One region of the Acetobacter sp. ESL1128 genome, then DNA from elsewhere that is predicted to be linked to it. Evidence: predicted binding sites of a transcription regulator. Region 1 holds the regulator's gene; each other region holds the start of a gene.

Region 1 (3,279 bases):
GCTGCGGGTGAGTGTATCCGGCTGTTTACGGGGAGCCAGATACCTGCCGGGGCGGATGCCATTATTATTCAGGAAAACACCCAGCGAGCAGGCCAGCAGATCACGCTAACGCAGGCTGCCACGGCAGGGCAGTTTATTCGCCGGCAGGGGCAGGACTTTGCCCAAGGTGCCGTGCTGTTGAGCGCAGGCAGCAGACTCGGCCCGCGGGATATAGGCCTGGCAGCCGCTGGCGGGCTGGTCTGGCTACCAGTGTTCCGCCGCCCCCGTGTGGGGATTCTGGCTACGGGGGACGAAATTCTCCTGCCCGGTGATACTGCCCCGCCTGATGGTATTTTCAATTCCGCATCCTTCATGCTGGCAGCCCTGCTGGGGCAGAACGGGGCAGACTCCATTGTGCTGCCCGTTGCGCGTGACAACGCCACATCGCTCTCCAACGCATTTGCTCATACCCGTGATCTGGACATGCTGATCACCATTGGCGGCGCCAGTGTAGGCGCTTACGATCTGGTGCGTCCGACGCTGGAAAAAGCCGGACTTGTCCAGGACTTCTGGAAAATTGCCATGCGTCCGGGCAAGCCGCTCATGTCTGGCACACTCCACGGCATGCCTGTGCTTGGCCTGCCCGGCAACCCCGTGGCAGCACTGGTTTGCAGTCTGGTATTTGTGCTGCCAGCCCTGCACAAGCTCATGGGCATTGCCGTGGCCGACACCATGCAAACACAGACCGCACTCCTAGGTGCAGATGTGCCCGAAAATGACCAACGGCAGGATTTTTTGCGCGCCACACTCCAGACCACGCAGGAAGGCCAGCTTGTTGCTACCCCGTTTGGGCCGCAGGATTCTGCACAGCTGAACATTCTGTCCAAAAGTCAGGCGCTGATTATACGCCCTCCCCACGACCCCGCCCAAAAAGCAGGCACAGCGTGCCAGATTATGCCCCTGCCCTGATTTTGATATTGACAAAAACAAGAACCTACATAGAACAAACCATAAGATTGATGTTCCATTACAAACAGACAGCTCGAGGTGCGACATGCTGACCCGAAAACAGCACAAGCTTCTTCTTTTTATTGATTCGCACCTCAAGCAGACCGGCTTTTCCCCCTCTTTTGACGAAATGCGTGAGGCCATGGGCCTGCGCTCCAAGTCCGGCATCCACCGCCTGATTTCGGGGCTGGAAGAACGCGGCTTTCTGCGCCGCCACCACCACCGCGCCCGCGCGCTGGAAGTCATCCAGCTCCCCGAAATGGAGGAGGAACTGCCAACCAACGTCATTCGTGGCAGTTTTACCCGACAAAAGCAGGACCCGGTTAAAATCCCGCTTTATGGCCGCATTGCCGCCGGGCTGCCGATTGAAGCACTGGCAGATACGTCCAACTCCCTCTCCATCCCCGCGGACATGCTGGGGTCAGGGGATTATTACGCGCTGGAAGTCGCCGGGGATTCCATGATCGAAGCCGGGATTCTGGATGGCGATCAGGTCATTATCAAAAAATCGGATCAGGCCGAAAACGGGCAGATTATCGTCGCCCTGATTGACGGGCAGGAAGTCACGCTCAAACGTCTGCGCCGTAAAGGCAACATGATCGCCCTTGAGCCCGCCAATGCCCGCTACGAAACCCGCATTGTTCCCGCTGAACGGCTGGTTATTCAGGGCCATCTGGCCGGTTTGATCCGCCATTACTAAACACCAAAGGCCACGCCTGATTAGGACGTGGCTTTTGTGCTTTTCCTGCCTGCAAATACTCACATGCCGTTAAGGCCTTGTGCAAACGGCCTCCCACGCCGGGAATGTGGCCGCCGCCTCTGCCACGGAAGCGGGAGAAAGTGCCGGCATATGCTCCACCTGCGCCAGAATACGGACCTTGCCCAGTTGCGCAATGGTGCGGCTATTAGCCGGATTAGGCGGGCCATTCAGCACAACCCCCGCCACTGCTACGCCCCGGCTACGTAATACCTGTAGGCTGAGCAGTGTATGGTTGAGTGTGCCCAACCCGCTGCGGGCCACCAGCACAACCGGCAGCCCCCATATTGCGGCCAAGTCCAGCATCATCAATTCATCCGTTGCGGGGACCATCACCCCACCAGCACCTTCCACCACCAGCAGCCTGCCATCCTCGACTTCCAGCAACGCAAGCTGGGCGCGGCTTACATGCGCGCCCTCCGCCTCGGCTGCAGCCTGAGGGGAAAGCGAAGCCTGAAACGCCCCAGCCGGTGGCAAACACTCAGCCCCCTGCGCAAGATGGGCAACGGTGGAGGTATCTCCTGCCTCATCCGCCAGACCACTTTGCAGGGGTTTCCAGTATATGGCCTGCCACCGCCGGACCAGACAGGCGGAAACAAGGGTTTTACCCACCCCCGTATCCGTGCCTGTAACAAATACCCCCGCAACCGGCGGCTTGCGAAAACAGCCATAGGCCAGTTGCCACGTTATGGCGGCCCCGGAGTGGTCCAGCCTACGCGCAACCCGCCGGAGCGCTGCCGCCCCCATTGGTTTACGCCCGGCCTGCGGAACAGAAGCCCCCGTTGCCTTGAGGTGCCTGACAAACTCCAGACCGGAGCCAAAAGCCTGCACACAGCTCTCGCTCTCCCACAGACCTGCGAACAGCCATGGCGTCCATGCCTGTATCTGCCCGGCCTGCGGGTAATGCGGTGTGGCGGGTTGCACACCTTCGCTCGCACAGGCGGCTTTCCACTCCGCGAATGTCCCGTCCAGCAGGGTAGAAACCGCCAGCACGCCACCCGGAGCCAAAAGCCCACCCAGCCGCTCCATGACCTGCTCAGGCTGCTCCAACCATTGCATGACCAGATTACCGCAGACCACATCAAACGGGCCTTCAACCGTGGGGTTGGCGGCGTCCATGAGTTTGAACTCTGTCCGCAGGATGGCGCGACGGCTGGCGCGTTCGAGCATTTGCGGGGCAAAATCGGTTGCGACAATCTGTGCTTCCGGCCAGTTCCGGGCCAACAGTTCAGTCAGCAGGCCGGTGCCACACCCTATTTCCAGAATACGGGTGGGTTTTCTGCCGTCCAGCGCACGGACAAGCCGTGCGGCAAGGCTGTGGGCGGCAAGGCGCTGCAGCGTTGCGGCACCATCATACCCTTCGGCTCGGTCAAAACTGCGGCGTATCCGCTCCCTGTGCTGCGGGTCTGTCATTGTACGTCCTGTTCCATTGTCCTGCGCACAGCCTGTAGGAACGTCACACAGGCTGACACATCCGTTTGCGGGAGCAGGTGCCCGCCGTCCACCCACTGCACGGCTGCGCACCCGGCAAAACT
Region 2 (3,279 bases), 390 kb from region 1:
CGGCCTCCTTAAGCCGTGCATCCGCCTGCGACACCTGCCTGACCTCCCCCGATAACCCGACCTCTCCAAAATACACGGCACCGGGGCTTGTGGGTACACCACTGGCGGCAGAAACCAGAGCCGCTGCCACAGCCAGATCGGCCGCAGGCTCAACCACCCGAAGCCCACCGGCCACATTAAGGTAAACATCCATGCCCGATAGCTTGAGCCCGCAACGTGTTTCCAGCACCGCCAGCAGCATGGCCAGACGCCCGCTGTCCCACCCCACCACGGCCCGGCGGGGCGCGCCATCCCCCCCTTTGGGGGAGAGCAGCGCCTGCACCTCCAGCAGCACGGGGCGCGACCCTTCCAGCCCGGCAAACACGGCGGAACCGGCAATATTGCCCCGCCGCTCGGCCAAAAACAGGGCAGAAGGATTGCTGACCTCCTCCAGCCCACGGTCTGTCATGGCGAATACGCCAATCTCATCTGTCGCGCCGTAGCGGTTTTTGGCAGCGCGCAGAATACGGAACTGGTGCCCCCGGTCGCCTTCAAAATACATGACCGCATCCACCATGTGCTCCAGCACACGCGGGCCAGCCAGTGCGCCCTCCTTGGTCACATGCCCGACCAGAATAAGGCTGAAGCCCCGGCGCTTGGCCGCCCTGATCAGCTCAAACGCGCAGGCCCGCACCTGCGAGACTGTTCCGGGCGCGCTATCCACCGTTTCCAGCCACATGGTCTGGATGGAATCGATCACCACCACCTTAACGTCCGGCTCGGCCTCAAGCGTTGCCACAATATCCGCAACGTTAATGGAGGCCGCCAGGTCCAGACTGGATTCCGCAACCCCCAGACGGATGGCGCGCAGGCGGATCTGGTCTACCGCCTCTTCCCCCGAAATGTAGAGAACCCGCTCCCCCTTGCCCGCCAGACGGCTGGCCGCCTGCAACAGCAGGGTGGATTTGCCAATACCCGGGTCCCCCCCGACCAGCACCACAGAGGCCGGAACCAGCCCGCCGCCCAGCACCCGGTCCAGCTCCGCAATACCCGTGCCCGTGCGCGGGGGAAGTTCAACCTTGCCCCCCAGCCCGTGCAGTTGCACGCGCCGCCCCTTGCCTGCGCGGGGGGATGCCGAGGAGGCCGCCAGAGGCTCCACGGCCATTTCTTCCAGCGTGTTCCATTCCTGGCAGGCATCACACTGGCCTGCCCACTTGGCATGAACAGCGCCGCACGCTTTGCACACATACTGGCGGGACGTTTTTTTGGCCACGAAGACTCCCCTGTTCCTGCCCTGCTGGAGCGTTATAAATGGAATAAAACAAGAACAAACTCAAGCCCCGGCACAGGCAGTGCCCCACACCACACCAGTGCGTGGCCTCCCTTCAGGGCCGACAAAACAAAACCATGCTTTGACGAACCCGGCCCGAACGGGTTACGGCTCACACCACAGCAGACCCAGACCACACACAACAGGAACAGACAGCCCGAACCCATGGATATGGTGCTTGATCTTGTGGCCCGCACAGGCCGCGCCACACTCTCGCTTATCCGCAGTGCGGGCGCTCTCGCGCTCTTTGCACTGGCGGGGTTGTCCCACATTCTGCGGCCACCGTTCTATGGGCGTGTGTTTGTACGCACATTTCTGGAAACCGGGTTTTTCTCCCTGCCGGTTGTGGCCCTGACCGCCCTGTTCTCGGGCGGGGTTATTGCGCTGCAATCCTATACGGGTTTTGCACAGTACCACGCCCAGAGCGCCATAGCCGGGATTGTGGTGCTGGCCGTAACCCGCGAACTTGGGCCCGTGCTGGCTGGCCTTATGGTGGCTGGCCGTGTGGGGGCCGCCATGGCCGCCCAGATTGGTACCATGCGCGTGACTGACCAGATTGATGCGCTGAGCACGCTCTCCACCAACCCCATGAAGTATCTGGTCGCCCCCCGCCTGCTGGCAGGCATGATCGCCCTGCCCCTGCTGGTTCTGGTGGCAGACGTACTGGGGGTGGCTGGTGGCTTTACGGTTGCCGTGGTCAAGCTCGGGTTTTCTCCCACCGCTTATATTACGGCAACGCTTAACTCGGTTAAGGTCATGGACGTAACGGTGGGTCTGGTTAAGGCCGGGCTGTTCGGGTTCCTGATCACGCTCATGGGCTGCTATTATGGCTATAACAGCAAGGGCGGGGCCGAGGGCGTAGGCTCTGCCACCACATCGGCCGTTGTGGTGGCCTCCATTCTACTGCTGGCCTTTGACTACCTGATTACAGACCTGTTCTTTTCACAATGAGTGCCGCAGCCATGGACCAGAGCATGACCAGTGCTCCCCCCAAAATCCGTATTCGGGACCTGCACAAATCCTTCGGGGATAAAAAGGTGCTCGATGGCATTTCGCTCGATGTGCCGCAGGGAACGTCGTTTGTCATTATTGGCGGGTCAGGCTCTGGCAAGTCCGTTCTGCTCCGCTGCATTCTGGGCCTGATGACCCCGGATTCGGGCAGTATTGAAATTGATGGCGAGGACGTACTTGCAGCCTCCGCCAAGCGGCGCGACCAGCTCCGTAGCGAAATTGGCATGCTGTTCCAGAACGGCGCGCTGTTTGACAGCCTGCCCGTATGGGAAAACGTGACCTTTGGCCTGCTCGCCCTCAACAAGCTGACCCGTGCCAATGCACGCGACAAGGCCGGGGCCATTCTGGAGCAGGTGGGGCTGGCCCCTTCCGTGGGGGACCTGTTCCCTTCCGAGCTGTCTGGCGGCATGCAAAAACGTGTCGGGCTGGCGCGCGCCATTGCTGCCCAGCCCAACATTCTGTTTTTTGATGAACCCACAACCGGGCTGGACCCGATTATGGGTGCTGTCATTGACGGGCTGATTGTGGATTGCGTTAAAAAGCTCGGCTCCACCGCCATTGCCATTACGCATGACATGGCCTCCGCCCAGCGGATCGGGGATGAAGCCGCCATGCTCTACAAGGGCAAACTTGTCTGGCAGGGGGCTGCGGCATCGCTCATGGATAGCGGCAACGATTACGTGGACCAGTTTACCCACGGCCGCCGCCAAGGCCCGATTACCATGGAATTAAGACGATAACGATTTTAACGGCCTTCTAATTACCTTGCCCATGGCAGGCGGGAATGAGATAGAGACACTCATATCCATTTGTGGAGAAAGACACATAATGAAACGTGCGGTTCTGTTGCTGGCATGCGCGCTTGGACTTTCCGCCTGTGGAATGTTCCACCACCCTCCGCACCAACTGACCAAACCCGCACAGTGGGAGCCCTTGGGCTACCACGACCACCTGAGCAG
Region 3 (3,279 bases), 770 kb from region 1:
ATAATCCCCCGTAGGCATGGCCATGCCTGCAAAAACGCTCAGGGCGGGTATGTAGCGTTTGGGGTCTGCATCCACATAACGCCACATCAGGTCCACCGGCAGGTCACCAAACTTTAAACCGCTGCTGGTGTTGTCACCTTTTTTCCAGCGATACTCGATAACGGGGGTCAGCTGGATACTGATCGCATCCGTAATTGCGTATTTATACAGCGTAAAGTTACTAACGGCCTTTTGCCGTGGGTGCATGGGCTGGCTCACACCATTGCTGTTAAACTGCCCAACCGGCTGGCTGTAGGTCATGTACGGTTCCCACGCGATCATGCCTTTTTTGGTCATGGCCCCGGAGGGGGAGACAAGGGAGCCAGTGTACCACTGCGGTTTTGCCTCCTGCTCACTCTGGGTCTGTGTGGTGGTGGTGCTGTTTGCATCGGCTGCCCAAGTGGGCGTGGCGGCCATGGCAAGGGCTGGCACGCCAAGCGTGGCAGGTAAACGCCAGTGCATGGAGCCATACAGGCAGGTGCGGGCAAAAAGCCGCTTGGCCTGCTGTATCAGCAATGTGCTCATGGGGGCGTCTGCTGTGCCGTTCCTGCCCGGCAAGTCTGCGGGTGCTGGTCCTGTTTTGTGCCCATATGGGCGCTTGTGTGCGGGTTTGACTGCGCCAGTGGGTACGACGTTGGAAAACGGGGAGGGGGGCGCAGTCATTCAGCCAACCTTACAGAGACACTGTTTTGTAATGGAACTGTATCGGTTGCCCTGAATTATCGCGGGTGTAAAGATGCTTACGAGATCAAAATTAGTGTATCTGCTGGGTATCGGGTTTTGTTGTTTGCCCTGTAGTCTTTGCGTATCCGCAATTTTTGGCGGGTTTTCCTTGTGATGAAGGAATGTTGACTTTCAACATATTTTGAAATCAAAACATTTTCTGTGTTGTACTGGATGTGGTCAATCTGGCAGCGGATTATGCTGCACATGTTGCCTTATGGCAGCAGGGAAAGCTGGCGGTCTGCCGCGGGCTGCCCCGCTACACTCAGCCCGGCAAGCGATATGCCCAAAAGCCGGACGGGCTTGGCAAGGGGGAGCAGGGGCGCCAGCAGCCGGCTCCCGGCGTCTCGTAAGGCGGTTTCGTTCTGGATGGGATGGGGGAAGGACTGGCTGCGCGTCAGTTGTGTAAAATCCGAATGGCGGAGTTTGAGTGTGACCGTGCGCCCGCTGATCTCACGCTTTAGGCAGCCAGCCCAGACCAGTGTTACAAGTTTGTCCATGGCCTGTTCCAGCTCGGGGGCGGCATGCAGGTCCTGTAAAAAAGTTGTTTCTTTTCCAAGGGATTTTCTTGGTCTGTTGGGTTCAACCGGTCGGTTGTCCACGCCGCGGGCAATGCCGTGGTAAAACGTGGCAGCCTTGCCAAAATGGTGTTTGAGAATATCCAGTGCACAGGCGCGCAGGTCTGCCCCGGTATGAATGCCCAGACCGTTCATGCGTCGGGCCGTGGCCGGGCCGATGCTGTGGAAGGTGCCAACCGGCAGCGGTGCTACAAAAGCCTCCCCCATGCCCGGTGGAATAACAAACAGGCCGTTGGGTTTGCGGTAGTCCGATGCCAGTTTGGCCAGAAATTTGTTGTAGGAGACCCCGGCCGAGGCGGTTAGCCCGGTCTGTTCAAAAATGCTGGCCCTGATTTCCTCCGCAATGGCGGTGGCGGAGGCACGGCGGAGTAAGGGCTGGGTGATGTCCAGATAAGCCTCATCCAGCGAGAGCGGCTGAACAAGAGATGTATAGCGCGAAAAAATGGCGTGAATCTGGGCCGATACAGCCCTGTAGGCATCAAACCTTGGGGGAACAAAAACCAGTTCGGGGCATTTGCGCCGCGCAATAAGGGAGGGCATGGCAGAGCGCACGCCAAATTTGCGGGCTTCGTAGCTGGCGGCGGCCACAACGCCACGTTCCTGGCAATGGCCTACGGCAACCGGTCGCCCTTTAAGGGCCGGGTTGTCGCGTTGTTCGACCGACGCATAAAATGCATCCATGTCGATGTGGATAATGCGGCGTATGGGCGTAGGCATGGCCCGGCCACTATGGCATGAACCGCACCAAAATGGAACAGAAAGAGAACGTATCTTGCGGGCTCATTCCTGCGCAGTGCTCAAGCTGTGGTGTGCCCGGCAGGCTTAACCGGGGTTGTGTTGCGCAAAATTGCGGCGTGGTGGCGCATAACGCCACGAATGGGCGATGCTCATATCCAGATCATGCCACCGTGCGACCGAAAGGGCTGCGGTTGCAGGGTAGGCGGCACGGCTCATGCGCGGCATGGCTACGGGCTGCTGCAAAGGGCGCGCCGCATGGTGGGAGAGCCAGTAGCCCGCGCCCGCAAGGCATGCGCCCAGAGTGGTCAGGGCCGCCACCATGCGCTGGCGCAGGCGCGCAAAGGGGAGCAGGGGGCTCAACAGGGCCTGCATGTCCGTTTCCCGCTCATTCTGTGCGGCTTCGGTGGCGAGGAGCAGATTATATTCGGTTTCGGTTACGGCCAGTGTGCTGCCTGCGCAAATATCCAGTGCGGGCATTTCATGCGCGGCCATGTCGGTTAGCGCATCCTGAAAAGCTTGGGAGACAGCCATAAACTCCTGCCGGAAGCAGGGCAGGAACAGGCTGCCCGATGCACCCGGTGCTGCCCCGCAGGGGGGAGGGGCGCCAGCAAGGCGGCGGATGGTCCACAGGGTCAGCCGTTCACTTGCGGCAAGGTCGGTAAGGTACACAGGTGTATGCTGCATGGCGTGATCCGGAGGCAACGCCTCCCTCCCTAGCTATCGGTCATGGAGGATCATTAAATGAGAATCACTCTTAGTTGCAAGTAAAACTTTGGGCAATAATCGTGTGGTCGCGGGGCTGGTTTTTTCTCTTTCCTTAGGGGGCGGCTTGGGGCAGTACAAAGGGCATGTCAGTGCTAGCATCCCTCTCCCTGCCGCTTGTGCGCAAACTTGACCCCGAAAAAGCGCATGAGCTTGCCATAGATGCCCTTACGCTGGGCATTTCCGTCCCCTTCAAGCGCCCCGAGGATGACCCGGCTCTTGCCACGCGCGCGCTGGGTATGCGTTTTTCCAACCCCATTGGCATAGCCGCCGGGTTTGACAAGAACGCCCGCGTGCTGCGCCCGCTCGCCCGTTTGGGTTTCGGGTTTGTTGAGGCCGGGACCGTGACCCCCCGCCCGCAGCCGGGCAACCCCAAGCCGCGGCTGTTCCGGCTGGAGGAGGACCGGGCGGTTATCAACCGCATGGGGTTCAATAATCA

What was found. The regulator LexA, encoded in region 1, represses DNA repair genes until DNA is damaged. The targets are predictions, from matches to a motif close to TGTTCTANNTANGTTC.
Region 2: the regulator LexA is predicted to act here: its motif matches at 1,294-1,309, upstream of radA (DNA repair protein RadA).
Region 3: the regulator LexA is predicted to act here: its motif matches at 2,082-2,097, upstream of dinB (DNA polymerase IV).

Annotation. Positions count from the first base shown of each region.
Region 1 is NZ_CP196369.1:1,634,678-1,637,956, forward strand. Features, by position in the region: gene ACSYTG_RS07615 (molybdopterin molybdotransferase MoeA) at 1-948, shown strand, start outside; gene lexA (transcriptional repressor LexA) at 1,034-1,687, shown strand; gene bioD (dethiobiotin synthase) at 1,757-3,157, opposite strand; gene ACSYTG_RS07630 (alpha/beta fold hydrolase) at 3,154-3,279, opposite strand, start outside.
Region 2 is NZ_CP196369.1:2,021,111-2,024,389, forward strand. Features, by position in the region: gene radA (DNA repair protein RadA) at 1-1,252, opposite strand, end outside; gene ACSYTG_RS09340 (MlaE family ABC transporter permease) at 1,475-2,260, shown strand; gene ACSYTG_RS09345 (ABC transporter ATP-binding protein) at 2,272-3,060, shown strand; gene ACSYTG_RS09350 (hypothetical protein) at 3,149-3,279, shown strand, end outside.
Region 3 is NZ_CP196369.1:2,408,769-2,412,047, reverse strand. Features, by position in the region: gene ACSYTG_RS11295 (transporter) at 1-456, opposite strand, end outside; gene dinB (DNA polymerase IV) at 978-2,057, opposite strand; gene ACSYTG_RS11285 (hypothetical protein) at 2,163-2,762, opposite strand; gene ACSYTG_RS11280 (quinone-dependent dihydroorotate dehydrogenase) at 2,927-3,279, shown strand, end outside.